DNA from 3 places in the Kosakonia oryzae genome. Region 3 is predicted to be linked to each of the others. Evidence: predicted binding sites of a transcription regulator. Region 3 holds the regulator's gene; each other region holds the start of a gene.

Region 1 (6,053 bases), 460 kb from region 3:
GGCGTCGGAAAAGATTCAAGGTTAAGAATGTGATCGGCATTGATACTACCAAGGACGACGAGTTTGCCTGCGGTTTTCATGATGAGCTAGTCCATAAAGTGCGCCACCGTTCCCGGTGGCGCGTGCCATGCTTTTCTTTATTTTTACGTTGTCCCCAGCCGGCAGGTTCAAGCCCACCGACTGAACTGCTTATTACTGCTTGATGACCAGTTTCAGGTCAACCGGGTTTTTCGCGTAGACTTTTTCGCCTTTCAGCACTTTGTCTGCGGTATCAACACCTTTCGCGCCAATCTGCTCCGGCAACTGAGCAATCGTTGCTGCCAGTTTGCCGTCATTTACGGCTTTAATACCGTCTGGCGTACCGTCAAAGCCCACCACCATCACGTCGGTTTTACCGGCAGTTTGCAGTGCACGCAGCGCGCCCAGCGCCATTTCATCGTTCTGGGCAAAGACTGCCTGAACATCCGGGTGAGCCGTCAGCAGGTTCTGCATGACGTTCAGGCCCTTAGTACGGTCGAAGTCTGCCGGCTGGCTGGCCAGCACGTTAAATTTATGAGCGGCAACGGCCTGCTGGAAACCTTCACCACGTTCACGTGCAGCAGAAGTCCCGGCGATACCCGCCAGTTCGATAACTTTCGCACCTTCACCCACTTTTTTAGCGATGTAGTCGCCAGCAATTTTGCCGCCGAGCACGTTATCAGAGGCAATGTGGCTGACCACTTCACCGCTGGTTGCTACGCGGTCAAGGGTAATTACCGGGATTTTTGCCTGGTTAGCCATTTTGATCGCGTTACCAACAGCATCGGAGTCTGTCGGGTTAATCAGCAGCAGTTTGGTACCGCGAACGGTCAGATCCTGCACGTTGGCCAGCTCTTTGGCCGGGTTGTTCTGCGAATCCAGGACAACCAGGTCATACCCCAGTTTATTCGCCTCTTTCTGTGCTCCATCCTTCAGAGAGACGAAGAACGGGTTGTTCAGCGTGGAAATCACCAGAGCAATAGAGTCTTTCGCCATCGCGTTTGCGCTAATGGTGGCGCTCAGTGCAACAGCAGAAACCAGAGTGGCCAGTTTTTTCATGTTCATATTCACGAGTCCTGTTGTGTAGGTAATTACTGCTTTTTGTTGTCTACCAGCACCGCGAGCAGAATCACCACTGCTTTAACGATCATCTGGTAATAGGAGGAAACGCTCAACAAATTCAATCCATTATTGAGGAAGCCCAGAATCAATGCGCCGATCAACGTCCCAACAATGCGACCTTTACCGCCAGCCAGACTGGTTCCGCCCAATACCACCGCAGCAATAGCATCCAGTTCATAACCGGCCCCCGCAGTAGGCTGAGCAGAAGAGAGACGCGCCACTTCAATAATGCCCGCCAGTGAAGCCAGCAGGCCGCACAGCGAGTAGACGATAATTTTCACTTTATCGACGGAGATGCCGGACAAGCGCGTCGCCGCTTCGTTACCGCCCAGAGCATAGATATAGCGGCCCAGGCGAGTTTGATGCAATAAATACCAGGCGGCGATAAAGACCACAGCCATCAACCACACTGGCGTCGGGATCCCGAGCGGGCGACCAATACCAAACCAGCCAAAAATATCTGCGTTAGCGGTAAATCCGGTATTGATTGGGCTGCCATTGGTGTAAACCAGCGTTACACCGCGCAGCAGCAACATCATTACCAGAGTCGCGATAAACGCCTGCACGCGGCCTTTCGCGACAATCACCCCGGTAACGGCACCGATCGCCGCCCCGAGCGCCAACGCACCAGCAACGGCCACCAGCGCATTCACTTCCACGCCAATCATCGATGCCGCAACCGCGCCGGTGAGCGCCAGCAGGGAACCGACGGACAGATCAATACCCGAAGTCAGGATAACCAGCGTCATCCCCACCGCCATAATGGCGTTTACCGAGGTTTGTTGCAGGATGTTCAGCAGGTTATTGACGGTAAAAAAGTTCGGACTCATGGTCGAAACAATCGCAATCAACACCAGCAAAGCAATTAACGATTTTTGTTCCATTAGCCATGCTTTGCTGAAATAACGGCGACCAGAAACAGCCTGGGTAGTCATCTTTTTTACTCCTGATTCACACGATTAAGCTTGCCCACAGCGGCAGCCATCAACACTTCCTGAGTGGCCTGCTCGCGCGTGAATTCACCGCCGAGATGCCCTTCATGCATCACCATAATGCGATCGCTCATTCCCAGCACTTCCGGCATTTCAGAGGAGACCAGGATGATGCTCAGCCCGTCAGCCTTGAACTGGTTAATAAGCTGATAAATCTCTTTTTTCGCCCCCACATCGACGCCGCGCGTCGGTTCGTCGAGGATCAGCACTTTTGGCCGCGTCATCAAACCACGGGCAATCGCCACTTTTTGCTGATTACCACCGGAGAGCAAACCAATTGCCTGCTCCATTGATGGCGTTTTCACATTGAACAGACGGATAAAATCATTCACCGCCTGCTGTTCATCTTTATGCTTCAGCGAACCACCCGCGCGGCTGAAGTAACGCAGCGCCGTCAGCGACATATTCTCTTTCACCGACATGCCGAGCACTAAGCCGTCACGCTTACGGTCTTCTGAAATATAGACGATGCCGTTCGCCAGCCCGTCCTGCGGAGAGCGGGTGATCACTTCATGACCGTCGAGTGTCACATAACCGTTGGTGCGCGGCAGTGCGCCATACAGCACTTTCATCAGTTCGGTGCGGCCAGCGCCCATCAACCCGGCGACGCCAAGGATCTCGCCTTTGCGCAGGGTGAAACTGACGTTTTCCACGCCGGGGCCACACAGATTATCGACGGTAAGACGCACTTCGCCCGGCGCTTGATCCAGCCGCGGGTATTGATCTTCCAGCTTGCGCCCAACCATCATTTCGATCAGCGTATCTTCGGTGAGCGTCGCCACTTCACGCTCGGCGATAAACTGCCCGTCACGGAAAACCGTCACGTCATCGCAAATCTCGAAGATCTCTTTCAGACGATGGGAGATATAGACAATGCCGCGCCCCTGCGATTTCAGCTCGCGGATCACGCGGAACAGCGATTCGGTTTCGGTGTCCGTCAGGGCATCGGTGGGTTCATCCATAATGATGACTTGCGATTCGTAGCTCATCACTTTGGCGATTTCGACCATTTGCTGATCGCCGATGGAGAGTTCCCCGACCAGCCGATCGCTCTTAAAGCGCAGATTCAGTTTGGCCAGCAGCTTGTCGGCTTCAGCAAACATCTTTTTCCAGTCGATTTTGCCGAAGCGATTGACGAACTCACGTCCGAGAAAAATATTCTCAGCGATGGTGAGCTGCGGGATCAGATTCAGTTCCTGGTGGATGATGCCGATACCGGCTTCCTGCGATGATTTTGGGCCGTTAAAGGTGGTCTCTTTTCCCAGCCACAGCAGCGAACCGGCGTCGCGGGTATAAATCCCCGTCAGCACTTTCATCATCGTGGATTTACCGGCGCCGTTTTCACCTACCAGCGCCATTACGCGGCCTGGATAGACATTCAGCGCCGCGCCGGAAAGAGCTTTAACGCCGGGGAAGGCTTTATCGATCCCCTTGAGTTGCAGTAACGCGTCCATGATGGCCTCAGAAAGTGACGCCAGCACAGAGAATGATATTCGCAAACGGGGAACACTCCCCGCTGCGAATCACCGCATGACTGTCCGCGGTGTGTTTTTTAAACTGCTCGTGCGTAACGTACCGCACTTCTATGGTGTTTCCCTGGTGTTGTTGCAGTTGCTCAAGAGACTTAAGCAACGTTTCGTGGAGCTGCGGATTATGTTCTTTGATTTCCAGCGCCAGGATAGCGGATTCAACCTGCATTTCGGCGGTCACCACATCCAGCACCTGCATAAAGGACGGTACGCCCTGCGTTAGCGCCATATCAATGCGTTGCGTATTACGCGGCACCGGCAACCCGGCATCACATACCACCAGCGTATCGGTATGACCAAGACGAGAGATAACTGACGAAATGTCAGCGTTCAATACACGACCTTTTTTCATTTTTTATGCTCCACTAGCGAAACGTTTCGCTGAACGCAGTGTAGTACAAAGAATAATCTTATAACTATGTCTCAGTTGTAGAAGTGTGATCGATATCGAAACGTTTCGCGTCTGAATGTGATGAAAAAATCAGCTTGATTATCTTAAATGAAATTCACAGGCATAAATAACAAAAACCCCTCATAAAGAGGGGTTTTAAACCGTTAAATTTCAACCTGCGTTCCCAACTCGATAACCCGGTTTGGTGGGATCTCAAACTGGTCCGGTGCGCGCAGCGCGTTGCGCTGTAATACCAGGTAGAGCTTGCCGCGCAGCCGCAAATACCATGGTCGTTTACCGAGGATCAACGACTCATGCGACATAAAGAAGGAAGTTTCCATCATCCGGCAATTGAGCCCTTCCAGACCGCAGCGATGGAACACCTCTTCAACGTTCGGCGTTTCGCGCCAGCCGTAACTGGCCACCACGCGCCAGAAAGTCGGCGATAACTGTTCAATCTGCACCCGACGCACATTGTGGACGTAAGGCGCATCTTCAGTACGCAGCGTCAGCAGGATCACGCGTTCATGCAGCACCTTGTTGTGCTTCAGGTTATGCATCATGGCAAACGGAATGACATTCAGCGCACGGGACATATACACCGCCGTACCCGGCACACGAACCGGCGGCGATTTCTCCAGCGACGCAATCATCGCCTCCAGAGAGTTGCCGTGTTCGTGCATGCGGCGCAGCAGGCGGAACCGTTCACTTTTCCAGGTGGTCATCACCAGGAACATCACCATGCCGAGCGTTAACGGTAACCAGCCGCCGGAAACGATTTTATCGAGGTTCGCCGAGAACAGCGGCACATCGATACTCAGTAAGAAGATCAGAATCAGCCCCACCAGCACTTTATTCCAGTGCCAGTTTTTGCGTGCCACGGTCGTGGAAAGAATGGAGGTCAGCACCATCGTCCCGGTAACGGCAATACCGTAAGCCGCCGCCAGATTGCTGGAGTGTTCAAAGCTGACAATCACCAGCACTACCGCAAAATAGAGTAGCCAGTTAATGAACGGGATATAGATTTGCCCGGATTCCATCTCCGAGGTATGGATAATACGCATCGGCGCCAGATAGCCCAGACGCACCGCCTGACGAGTTAGCGAGAAGACACCCGAAATAACCGCCTGCGACGCAATGACCGTCGCCAGCGTGGCGATAATCAACATTGGGATCAGCGCCCACTCAGGCGCCAGCAGGAAGAAGGGGTTTTTAATCGCTTCCGGCGTCTTCAACAACAATGCGCCTTGGCCAAAGTAATTCAGCACCAGCGACGGCAGCACCACAATAAACCACGCCACGCGGATCGGCAGCTTACCGAAATGCCCCATATCCGCATACAGCGCCTCGACACCGGTGATCGACAGCACCACGGCGCCAAGCGCAACAAAAGAGACAGTCTTGTATTCAAGGAAGAAATTCACCGCCCAAAGCGGATTCAGCGCCTGCAATACTTCGGGATTTTCGATAATACCGCGCGCGCCCAGCACGGCCAGAATCAAAAACCACGCCAGCATGATTGGTGCAAACAGTTTCCCCACCAATCCGGTACCGTGCTTTTGAATCATAAACAGCAGGGTTAACACGATAATCGACAGCGGCACAATCCAGCTATCGAGCGAAGGCGCGACAATCTCCAGCCCCTCTATCGCCGACATCACCGAGATCGCGGGGGTAATAACCACCTCACCATAGAAAAAGCTGCCGCCAATCAATCCCATGATCACCAGCACCGAAGTCATTCTGGCCGAAGTGTTGCGACCGGCCAGCGACATCAGCGTCAGAATACCGCCTTCACCGGCGTTATCCGCGCGCATGACGAACGTCAGATACTTAATGGAGACCACAAAAACCAGCAGCCAGAAGATCAGTGACAAAAAGCCGAAGACGGCATCACGCTCAACGCCAAAGCCAAACTGACCAGACAAACATTCACGAAGTGTATAAAGTGGGCTGGTGCCGATATCACCGTAGACAACCCCAATTGCCGCAAGAGTGACA
Region 2 (6,053 bases), 180 kb from region 3:
GGCAATCATGGCTTCAACTGTTCCCTCGCCGCCGTCGGCAACCGGAACTGACACGTAGTGAGCATCGGGAAAAATTTCCCGAAATCCTTTTTCTATCGCCTGAGCTACTTCAGTAGCAGAAAGGCTTTCTTTATAAGAGTCTGGGGCGATTACGATTTTCATAATTGTGAGCCTGATAGTGCCGCGCACTTCACCCTTCAGGCTCACTGCGGCCTGAAGATGTGGATGTACAAGAAATCCAGGGCGCAGAGCCGCGCCCTTCTTAATTAACGAGTCACTTCGATTTTCGCCAGTTTCTCGTAGTAGCAAGCAATAGCACTGTGGTCGGCATTGCCCAGACCATCAGCGCGCAGCGCCTGCATCATTTCCATCACTGCGGCGGTCAGCGGCAGTTGAGCGCCCACGCCATGCGACGTATCCAGCGCGTTGGAGAGATCTTTGATGTGCAGATCGATACGGAAGCCCGGTTTGAAGTTGCGATCCATCACCATTGGCGCTTTCGCGTCCAGCACGGTGCTGCCCGCCAGACCACCACGGATAGCCTGATACACCAGATCCGGGTTAACACCGGCTTTGGTTGCCAGCGTCAGCGCTTCAGACATCGCAGCAATGTTCAGCGCCACAATCACCTGGTTTGCCAGTTTGGTGACGTTGCCCGCACCGATATCACCGGTGTGCACGACAGAACCGGCCATGGATTTCAGCAGATCGTAGTATTTGTCGAAGACAGCTTTGTCGCCGCCCACCATCACAGACAGCGTACCGTCGATCGCTTTCGGTTCGCCGCCGCTTACCGGCGCATCAAGCATTTGCACGCCTTTCGCTTTCAGCGCGTCACTGATTTCACGGCTGGCCAGCGGCGCGATGGAGCTCATGTCGATCAGCACGGTGCCCGCTTTAGCGCCTTCAATAATGCCGCCTTCACCCAGCGCCACTTCTTTCACGTGCGGGGAGTTCGGCAGCATGGTGATGATGACATCGCACTTCTCAGCAACCGCTTTCCCGTTCGCTGCCGTTTCCGCGCCCGCGGCGATAAGTTCAGCCACCGCTTCCTGGTTACGGTCCACGACCACCAGTGAGTAACCTGCTTTAATGAGGTTTTTACTCATTGGTTTACCCATGATGCCAAGGCCAATGAAACCAACTTTCATCGTCATAATTGCGTCTCTCTTTTAAAGGGTGGTTTGGTTATTTTTTAAAGGTGTCGGCCAGTTTCTGCGTCGCCGAACGGAATACGCCCAAATCGCTGCCAACCGCAACGACGGTCGCCCCCCATTCCAGGTAGCGGCGAGCATCAGCTTCCACCGGCGCCAGAATGCCGCTCGGTTTGTTGTGCGCTTTCGCGCGGGCAAAAATGTGCTGAATGGTGCGCTGAACTTCCGGGTGCGCCGCGTTACCGATGTAACCCAGCGTCGCCGCCAGATCGCTTGGGCCGACAAACACGCCATCCACGCCGTCGGTGGTAAGGATTGCATCAAGGTTATCCACACCGGCCTGGCTTTCGATTTGTACCAGGATGGTGATATTGGCGTTGGACTGACGGAAGTAATCCGGCACGGTGCCGAACATATTGGCGCGATGGGAAACCGACACGCCGCGAATGCCTTCCGGCGGATAACGAGTTGCCGCTACCGCATTCACCGCTTCTTCTTCGGTTTCCACAAACGGGATGAGGAAGTTGTAAAAGCCGATATCCAGCAGGCGTTTGATGACCACCGGATCGTTAGTCGGCACGCGCACTACCGGCGCGCTGACGCTGCCTTTCAACGCCATTAACTGCGGTACAAAAGTGAGCACGTCGTTTGGGGCGTGTTCGCCGTCCAGAAGCAGCCAGTCAAAGCCTGCCAGGCCCAGAACTTCAGTGCTGATATGACTACCCAGCGCAGACCAACAACCGATTTGAATCTGTTGGGCCGCCAGCGCGGCCTTGAATTTGTTTGGGAAGATATCGTTATTCATCTTTTGTACCTTAAATGTGTCGTTGCTTATTTCTTCAATTCCATACGTTTGATGTCGCCGACCACGAACAGATAGCAGACCATCATCATCAGTGCTGAACAGCCTACGAACACCAACGCACCGTTGAAAGAATGCAACTCTTTAACCATGTATCCGATGACCAGCGGCGTCACGATAGAAGCCACGTTACCAAATACGTTGAATACACCACCGCACAGACCGACAATCTCTTTCGGCGCGACGTCGGAGATAACCGGCCAACCCAGTGCGCCAAAACCTTTACCGAAGAAGGCGAGCGCCATCAGTGCGACGACCATCGCCGTGTTATCGGTGTAGTTACACAGAATGATGCTGGAAGCCAGTAACATCCCGACCACGATAGGGAATTTACGCGCCATCGTCAGGGTGGAGCCGCGCTTAATCAGATAGTCAGAAAACAGGCCGCCCAGCACGCCACCGGCAAAACCACACAGCGCCGGAATGGACGCGACAAACCCCACTTTCAGTATCGACATGCCTTTTTCCTGCACCAGGTAAATCGGGAACCATGTCAGGAAGAACCAGGTAATGGTGTTCAGGAAGTATTGCCCGAAAAAGACGCCAAGCATCATGCGGTTGCACAGCAACTGCTTGATATAATCCATTTTTGGACCCGCATTTTTGCCATCGTCGGCTTTTTTGTGGTCCATATCGACAACCGCGCCGTTTTTCTCAATATACTCCAGCTCTTCGCGGCTCATACGCGGGTGATCGGTCGGGTTGTGGACAAATTTCATCCAGGCAAAGGTCAGCACAAAACCGATCACGCCCATTACGGTGAAGACATGTTCCCAGCCCCAGGCAAAGGTCAACCAGCCCAGCAGCGGCGAGAACAGCGCCAGTGAGAAGTACTGTGCAGAGTTAAAAATCGCTGATGCCGTACCGCGCTCTTTCGCCGGGAACCAGGCCGCAACGATGCGGGCATTTGCCGGGAATGAAGGCGCTTCAGAGAAGCCCAGCATAAAACGCATGAAAAACATGGAAATGCCGGCCCAGGCGATCGGGAAAACGTCGACAAAACCTTGCAGGAAAGTAAAGAGCGACCAGAAAAAGAGGCTCCATGTGTACACTTTTTTAGAGCCGAAGCGGTCAAGCAGCCAGCCGCCAGGGATTTGCATCAGCAGGTAAGCCCAGCCGAAAGCCGAAAAAATGTAGCCCATCGATACAGCATCCAATTGCAGCTCTTTCGCCACTTCTGTCCCTGCAATGGACAATGTGGCGCGGTCTGCATAATTCACTGCTGTTACGATAAATATAATCAGCAGAATTAAATAACGGGTCGGCAACCCCCGTTTTGTTTCCACGACAGAATCTTCGATAGTCATTTTAAATTTCCTTGGGCGCCGCTAACTTTAAAATATAATTATTGAGACGTTTCTTATCTGATTTTATTTAAGCACTCGAAACTTATTATCAGATAATGGCACTTTGATTTTATTAGCCTTCAGTATAATCACCGACAGGACGCCACACACTGGTGGGTTGCTCAATTTTAACATTGCGCGAAAAGATTATTTTGAGCATTTGCACATAAGCCTGGGCGCTGATGCACAGATCTCACAATATGCAGCCCCGCCAGATGGGGAATCAGGATAATAAGTGATTTAGATCACATTTTAATATTTAAACTCCTGACATTCTTATTTCAGCAAACAAGATTTTTATTCCCGATATTAATTCCAGAATAAAGAATAATTCCGCTTTTATAGAGCAATGCATCGTATAAGTTAGCTGGAGATTACTTGACAATGTCCAACATTGAAATTAGACAGCAACCGCCAGGGGCGTTTTATATTAAGGTACACGACACGGATAATGTCGCTATCATCGTCAATGACAATGGCTTAAAGGCGGGAACCCGTTTTCCGGACGGTCTCGAGCTAATTGAGCATATTCCACAAGGCCATAAAGTGGCGCTGGTTGATATCCCCCAGCACGGCGAAATCGTGCGCTATGGCGAGATCATTGGCTACGCCATGCGCGATATCCCCCGCGGTAGCTGGATTGATGAATCCATGGTTGAGCTGCCGAAAGCACCGCCGCTGAATACACTGCCGCTGGCGACGAAAGTCCCGGAGCCGCTGCCGCCGCTGGAGGGGTATACCTTTGAAGGCTACCGCAACGCGGATGGAAGCGTCGGCACCAAGAACCTGCTCGGCCTGACCACCAGCGTGCACTGCGTTGCGGGCGTGGTCGATTACGTCGTGAAGATCATTGAGCGCGATCTGCTGCCGAAATACCCGAACGTTGACGGCGTGGTCGGCCTGAATCACCTGTATGGCTGCGGCGTGGCCATTAACGCACCGGCGGCAGTCATTCCCATTCGCACCATTCATAACATTTCGCTGAACCCGAACTTCGGCGGCGAGGTCATGGTAATTGGCCTGGGCTGTGAAAAATTGCAGCCGGAACGTCTGCTGGAAGGGACCGAGGATGTGAAAGCCATCCCGGTCGACAGCGCCAGTATTGTTCGTTTGCAGGATGAGCAGCATGTGGGTTTCCGCTCAATGGTTGAGGATATTCTGCAGGTTGCCGAGCGCCACCTGGCCAAGCTGAACCAGCGTAAACGCGAAACCTGCCCGGCCTCCGAACTGGTAGTTGGTATGCAGTGTGGCGGCAGCGATGCATTCTCCGGCGTGACGGCGAACCCGGCGGTGGGCTATGCCTCCGACCTGATTATTCGCTGCGGCGGTACAGTAATGTTCTCCGAAGTGACCGAAGTACGTGATGCGATTCACCTGCTGACGCCGCGTGCCATCAACGAAGAAGTGGGCAAACGCCTGCTGGAAGAGATGGCCTGGTACGATAACTATCTCGATATGGGTAAAACCGACCGCAGCGCTAACCCTTCTCCGGGGAACAAAAAAGGCGGCCTGGCGAATATCGTGGAAAAAGCGCTGGGTTCAATCGCGAAATCCGGTAAGAGCGCCATCTCTGAAGTGCTCTCTCCGGGTCAACGTCCGACCAAACGCGGGCTGATTTATGCCGCAACACCGGCGAGCGACTTCGTCTGCGGTACGCAACAGGTGGCTTCCGGGATCACCGTACAAGTGTTTACCACCGGGCGTGGCACGCCGTACGGCCTGGTTGCCGTACCGGTAATCAAAATGGCGACCCGCACCGAGCTGGCAAATCGCTGGTATGACTTAATGGATATTAATGCCGGGACGATCGCCACCGGCGAAGAGACCATCGAGGATGTGGGTTGGAAGCTGTTCCACTTTATCCTTGATGTCGCCAGCGGCCGTAAGAAAACCTTCTCCGATCAGTGGGGGCTGCATAACCAGCTCGCCGTGTTTAACCCGGCTCCGGTGACTTGATTTTAATAACAAAAGCGTAAACCTCACTTTTCAGCATGGCTTCGGCCATGCTTTTTTTTTGCCTGCTTTTTCTTTCACAACCTTCCTTTCACTTTCGAAATTTTCATTTTCCAGATGTCAATCACAAAAAAACATTACGAAAGCCTATAAATTCTTTCGAAGAAAACAAACGAAAGATTTCGGAGGCAGTGTGTATATCATTTCGACGAAAACCATGCTTAACAAAGCACAACGTGAAGGTTACGCGGTGCCCGCATTCAATATCCACAATCTCGAAACCTTACAAGTGGTGGTCGAAACTGCAGCCGAATTGCGCTCCCCGCTGATTGTTGCGGGCACACCAGGGACATTCAGTTATGCAGGCGTCGGCAATCTGGTCGCTATCGCCGGTAATCTGGCCAGCCACTTCAACCAGCCACTGGCCATTCATCTCGATCACCATGAAACGTTCAGCGACATAGAAGCCAAAGTTCAGGCCGGTATTCGTTCGGTGATGATCGATGGTTCCCACTTCCCCTACCACGACAATGTTGCACTGGTGAAAGCGGTAACGGATTTATGCCATCGCTACGACGCTAGCGTGGAAGCGGAGCTGGGCCGCCTCGGCGGGCAGGAAGACGATCTGATTGTCGATGCAAAAGACACCCGCTACACCAACCCGCAACAGGCCAAAGATTTCGTCGAGAAAACCGGTATTGATTCGCTCGCAGTGGCGATTGGCACCGCACACGGCCT
Region 3 (6,053 bases):
GATCTGCTCCAGCTTTTGCTTGCCGGCAATAATATGCAGCGTAATTTGCTGAAAAACGTCGCGGTTACGATCAAAGAGGATCTCCAGAACGGAAATATTACGCAGCAGATCTACCATCGCTTCATTCAGCTTTTCGGTGATGGTATCGACCTGCTTCGCCAGCGTCTGGTACTCCAGCATGGTGCGCTCGATGCGGTTAAACAGCGATCCCAACAACGGCAGTGAAGCGAGGAAACCCGGTTTTTGCTCGAAGGCGCTGATATCCACCTGCTTGATTTTCATCAGTAGATCGGTCAATTGCGCGCCAATCACGCCAGCGTCTTTCGCCCGGACTTCCTGCATCAGCGATTCGGAAAACTGCGAGATGCTGTTCATGGTTTTGGCGCCAAAGGCCAGCGAGAACACCGGATCGTTAATATTAATTTCTTCAACAATATTCTGGATTTGCGTTTGCTCGGCTGGGGTTAAATTTTCACTGCCGGGTAAGTCGTTAATTGCCTGATTGAGTTGCTGTGGTGCCGCAAGGTCAAGCGAGGTATTTTCCGTCATCCAATGAGTCCTCAATGAGTGAAAAGCGGACAGCAGTAATGGAATAAAATTGCTGATTTATTAAATCGTTATAAGGCTGTCCGTAGAGCGTAATACGGTACAACAGCAGCAAAGTATTAAACAGCTTAAATATTCGCAAGTATAATAAGCGTCAGTTTCTTGAGATGATTTAACACGATGGCAGATATTACACCTGCAAATCTTCTTGAAAATCAGGAAGATTCGCACAACTTTCATCCGATGCCGGGTGCGCGGAATCCGCATCTACAAACGATGCTGCCTCGCATTCTACGCCGCCGCTTACAGTTTGATCCCTGGTGGCAGCGCCTGGAGCTGCCGGACGGCGACTTCGTCGATCTCGCCTGGAGCGAAGAGCCCGGGCAGGCAAAACACAAACCGCGTCTGGTCGTGTTTCACGGGCTGGAAGGTAGCCTGCATAGCCCGTATGCGCATGGTCTGATCCATGCGGCAAAAGAGCGCGGCTGGCTGGGCGTGGTGATGCATTTTCGCGGGTGTAGCGGCATTCCCAACCGCCTGAACCGCATCTACCACTCCGGTGAAACCGAAGATGGCACCTGGTTTTTACGCTGGCTGCCAGAAACCTTCGGCCCGGCACCGACCGCAGCGGTAGGTTATTCGCTGGGCGGCAATATGCTCGGCTGTCTGCTGGCCAAAGCCGATGATTCTCTTCCCGTTGATGCAGCCGTGATCGTCTCTGCGCCATTGATGCTGGAAGCGTGCAGCTATCATATGGAAAAAGGGTTTTCCCGCTTTTATCAGCGTTACCTGCTAAATTTGCTGAAAGCGAACGCCGCACGCAAATTAAGAGCCTATCCTGGCTCGCTGCCGACAACGCTGCCAGCACTGCGGAAAGTGCGGCGTATTCGCGAGTTTGACGATCTGATCACCGCCAAAATTCACGGCTTTGCTGATGCGCTGGATTACTATCGCCGCTGTAGCGCCATGCCGCAGTTGCCGTTGATCCGCAAACCGACGCTGATCATTCACGCCAAAGACGATCCATTTATGGATCATAACGTTATTCCGGACGCCGGGTATTTACCGCCGAATATTGAGTACCAACTGACAGAACACGGCGGTCATGTCGGGTTTGTCGGCGGTACGCTGCGCCGACCAGAAATGTGGCTGGAAAAGCGCATTCCGGATTGGCTTTCCACCTGGCTGAGAACATCATGATTATTCCCTGGCAAGAGATTGACGCCGACACGCTGAACAATCTGATTGAGAGCTTTGTCTTGCGCGAAGGCACCGATTATGGTGAACATGAACGTTCGCTAGAACAAAAGGTCGCTGACGTTAAACGTCAACTGCAACGCGGTGAAGCTGTACTGGTGTGGTCGGAACTGCACGAGACGGTAAATATTATGCCGCGTGGGCAGTTCCACAATTAACCGGGTAGATGGCGGCTGACTATACTGCAAACACAGTTTTATTCAGGGAGTTGCTATGTCCGCCAAACATCCGGTCATCGCCGTTACTGGCTCCAGCGGCGCGGGAACCACCACGACCAGCGTCGCCTTCCGTAAAATCTTCGCCCAGCTCAACATGCATGCCGCAGAAGTGGAAGGTGACAGCTTCCATCGCTTTACCCGTCCGGAAATGGATATGGCGATCCGCAAAGCCCGCGATCTTGGGCGGCATATCAGTTACTTTGGCCCGGATGCCAATGACTTTGGCCTGCTCGAACAGACCTTTAGCGAATATGGCCAGAGCGGAACCGGGCAAACGCGTAAATATCTGCATACCTACGATGAAGCGGTGCCGTGGAATCAGGTTCCGGGCACGTTTACGCCCTGGCAACCGCTGCCGGAACCCACCGACGTGCTGTTTTACGAAGGGCTGCACGGCGGCGTAGTGACACCGCAAAATGACGTGGCGCGGCACGTTGATTTACTGGTTGGCGTGGTGCCGATCGTCAACCTGGAGTGGATCCAGAAACTGATTCGCGACACCAGCGAACGTGGGCACTCCCGTGAAGCGGTGATGGATTCGGTGGTTCGCTCGATGGAAGATTACATCAACTTTATCACCCCGCAGTTTTCCCGCACGCACATCAACTTCCAGCGCGTGCCGACGGTCGATACTTCTAACCCATTTGCCGCAAAAGGCATTCCGTCGCTGGATGAAAGCTTTGTAGTCATTCACTTCCAGAATTTGCAGGGCATTGATTACCCGTGGCTGTTGGCGATGCTGCAGGGTTCGTTTATTTCCCATATGGATACGCTGGTGGTACCGGGCGGCAAGATGGGGCTGGCGATGGAATTGATTATGACGCCGCTGGTGCAACGGCTGATGGAAGGGAAAAAGATTAAGTAGCCCGGCAAGCCTGGCGCCGGGCCAGGGCATCAGGCTTCGATAACCTCGTAGGAGTGAGTGATCTTCACGGCCTTCTCCAGCATCAGCGCTACGGAGCAATATTTTTCCGCCGACAGATCCACCGCGCGGGAAACCGCCGCGTCTTTCAGCGCCTTACCGGTGACGATAAAGTGCAGATTGATGTGCGTAAACAGACGCGGTGCCTCTTCACGGCGCTCGGAAGTCAGCTTCACTTCGCAGTCGGTCACGTCGTGGCGCCCTTTCTGCAGGATGGAAACGACGTCGATTGCACTGCAACCGCCCGCCGCCATCAGCACCATCTCCATCGGGCTTGGCGCTTTATCCCCGGAATTACCGTCCATCAGAATTTGGTGGCCAGATGCGGACTCACCCAGGAAGGTCAACCCTTCAACCCATTTCACACGTGCCTGCATTTTATACACTCCGGAGTAGTAATTTTCTCCACAGATTACGCGTACATAACAAAACTCGCAACGGAAGGCGACCTGCGTCATGCTGAAGCGAGACACCAGGAGACAGGCGTGAAAACCTATGCTAAAACAATCTGGATGCTACAAAGATAAATGGATGTTACGCATGTATGCATGACATCGTAGATTAGAGGCCGCAGATAACGCTGACGGCCCACTTCTCAGGACATGAGAAGCTTTGATTGCAACCCCGCAAGCAGGCTGAAACCTATATCCCCGCTTTCGGAGCCAGCTTATAACAGAGGATAACCGCGCATGGTGCTTGGCAAACCGCAAACAGACCCGACTCTCGAATGGTTCTTGTCTCATTGCCACATTCATAAGTACCCGTCGAAGAGCACGCTGATTCACCAGGGTGAAAAGGCGGAAACGCTGTATTACATCGTTAAAGGCTCAGTGGCAGTGCTAATCAAGGATGAGGAAGGTAAAGAGATGATTCTCTCTTACCTTAATCAGGGTGATTTTATCGGTGAACTGGGCTTGTTCGAAGAAGGTCAGGAGCGCAGTGCCTGGGTACGCGCCAAGACCGCTTGTGAAGTCGCCGAAATTTCCTACAAAAAATTCCGTCAGCTTATCCAGGTGAACCCGGATATTCTGATGCGTCTCTCCGCGCAGATGGCGCGTCGCCTTCAGGTGACCTCGGAGAAAGTCGGCAACCTGGCGTTCCTGGACGTAACGGGCCGTATCGCGCAGACATTGCTTAATCTGGCAAAACAGCCGGACGCAATGACTCACCCGGACGGCATGCAGATTAAAATCACTCGCCAGGAGATTGGCCAAATCGTTGGTTGCTCCCGTGAGACTGTCGGCCGCATCCTGAAAATGCTGGAAGATCAAAACCTGATCTCCGCCCACGGCAAAACCATCGTGGTATACGGAACACGTTAATCCGTAAAACGGCGCATCGTTTACCCGGCGCGCCGTTTTCTCTCCTCATGTGGCGCAGGCTGATTTATCACCCCGAAATCAACTACGCACTGCGACAAACGCTGGTGTTATGTCTGCCTGTGGCGATTGGCCTGCTCGTCGGCCATCTGCAACAGGGTCTGCTTTTCTCACTCGTTCCCGCTTGCTGCAACATTGCCGGTCTCGACACGCCGCATAAGCGCTTCTTTAAGCGCCTGATGATTGGCGGCTGTCTGTTTGCAGGTAGCAGCCTGGCGGTGCAATTGTTGCTGGCGGAAGATCTTCCGCTGCCGCTGATCTTTACCATGCTGACTCTGCTACTGGGCGTCACGGCCGAGATCAGCGCATTGCACGGGCGTTTATTGCCCGCCTCGCTGATTGCCGCCATCTTCACGCTCAGCCTCGCCGGGAATATGCCGGTGTGGGAGCCACTGCTGATCTACACGCTGGGCACGCTATGGTACGGGCTGTTTAACTGGTTCTGGTTCTGGATGTGGCGAGAACAACCACTGCGCGAATCGTTAAGTTTGCTCTACCGGCAACTGGCTGATTATTGCGAAGCCAAATACAGCCTGCTGACGCAGCATGCCGATCCGGAAAAAGCCCTGCCGCCGCTGCTTGCACGCCAGCAAAAAGTGGTGGATATGATTAGCCAGTGCTACCAACAGCTGCATATGCTGGCGGCCAATCAGCATAACGACTACAAACGCCTGCTGCGCGTTTTCCAGGTCGCGCTGGATTTGCAAGAGCATATTTCCGTCAGCCTGCACCAGCCGGAAGAGGTACAAAAGCTGGTTGAACAAACCCACGCCGAGCAGGTGATTCGCTGGAATGCGCAGACCGTCGCCGCCCGTTTACGCGTGCTGGCGGACGACATTCTCTACCATCGCTATCCGACGCGTTTCACAATGGAGAAGCAAATCGGCGCGCTGGAAAAAATCGCCCGCCAGCACCCGGATAATCCGGTAGGCCAGTTTTGCGCCTGGCACTTTAGCCGCATCGCCCGCGTACTGCGTACGCAGCGTCCTCTGTACATCCGCGATCTGATGGCGGAGAAGCAGCGTCGATTGCCATTGCTCCCGGCGCTGAAAAGCTATTTATCCCTGAAATCTGCCGCGCTGCGTAATGCGGCGCGCATCAGCGTAATGCTCAGTATTGCCAGCCTGATGGGCAGCGCCCTGCATCTGCCGAAGCCCTACTGGATCATGATGACGATTATGTTTGTCACGCAAAATGGTTATGGCGCGACACGCGTGCGCATTGTCCACCGGGCGGCAGGAACCCTTGCCGGGCTGGTGATCGCCGGGATCACGCTGCACTTTCATGTTCCGCTCGGTTTTACGCTGACGGCCATGTTATTGATTACGCTGGTCAGCTATCTGATTATCCGCAAAAGTTACGGCTGGGCGATGGTCGGTTTTACCATTACCGCGGTGTACTCATTGCAACTGCTGACCTTAAATGGCGAAGAATTTATTGTCGCGCGGCTAATCGATACCTTAATTGGCTGCCTGATCGCCTTTGGCGGTATGGTCTGGTTGTGGCCGCAATGGCAAAGCGGCTTGCTGCGTCAGAATGCCCACGACGCGCTGGAAACAGATCAGCAGGCGATTCGCCTGATCCTCAGCGATGACCCGCAGCCAACACCGCTCGCCTGGCAGCGTATGCGCGTCAACCAGGCACATAATGCACTTTTTAACTCGCTCAATCAGGCAATGCAGGAACCCGGCTTTAACACCCGCTATCTGGAAGATATGAAGTTGTGGGTCA

Evidence for each region. Region 3 encodes CRP, which controls carbon source genes, mostly activating them, when cyclic AMP is high. Its sites were predicted from a motif close to ATGTGANNNNNNTCACAT; they were not measured.
Region 1: the regulator CRP is predicted to act here: its motif matches at 4,097-4,114, upstream of rbsD (D-ribose pyranase).
Region 2: the regulator CRP is predicted to act here: its motif matches at 3,596-3,613, upstream of garD (galactarate dehydratase).

The regions. Positions count from the first base shown of each region.
Region 1 covers NZ_CP014007.2:5,373,378-5,379,430, forward strand. Annotated here, with positions in the region: gene rbsK (ribokinase) at 1-80, opposite strand, end outside; gene rbsB (ribose ABC transporter substrate-binding protein RbsB) at 193-1,083, opposite strand; gene rbsC (ribose ABC transporter permease) at 1,110-2,075, opposite strand; gene rbsA (ribose ABC transporter ATP-binding protein RbsA) at 2,081-3,586, opposite strand; gene rbsD (D-ribose pyranase) at 3,594-4,013, opposite strand; gene kup (low affinity potassium transporter Kup) at 4,217-6,053, opposite strand, start outside.
Region 2 covers NZ_CP014007.2:595,500-601,552, reverse strand. Annotated here, with positions in the region: gene garK (glycerate 2-kinase) at 1-162, opposite strand, end outside; gene garR (2-hydroxy-3-oxopropionate reductase) at 267-1,157, opposite strand; gene garL (2-dehydro-3-deoxyglucarate aldolase) at 1,189-1,959, opposite strand; gene AWR26_RS02900 (MFS transporter) at 1,986-3,323, opposite strand; gene garD (galactarate dehydratase) at 3,747-5,318, shown strand; gene AWR26_RS02890 (tagatose bisphosphate family class II aldolase) at 5,509-6,053, shown strand, end outside.
Region 3 covers NZ_CP014007.2:418,351-424,403, reverse strand. Annotated here, with positions in the region: gene AWR26_RS01920 (toxic anion resistance protein) at 1-549, opposite strand, end outside; gene AWR26_RS01915 (hydrolase) at 727-1,746, shown strand; gene AWR26_RS01910 (YheU family protein) at 1,743-1,961, shown strand; gene AWR26_RS01905 (phosphoribulokinase) at 2,017-2,886, shown strand; gene AWR26_RS01900 (OsmC family protein) at 2,916-3,320, opposite strand; gene crp (cAMP-activated global transcriptional regulator CRP) at 3,633-4,265, shown strand; gene AWR26_RS01890 (YccS/YhfK family putative transporter) at 4,313-6,053, shown strand, end outside.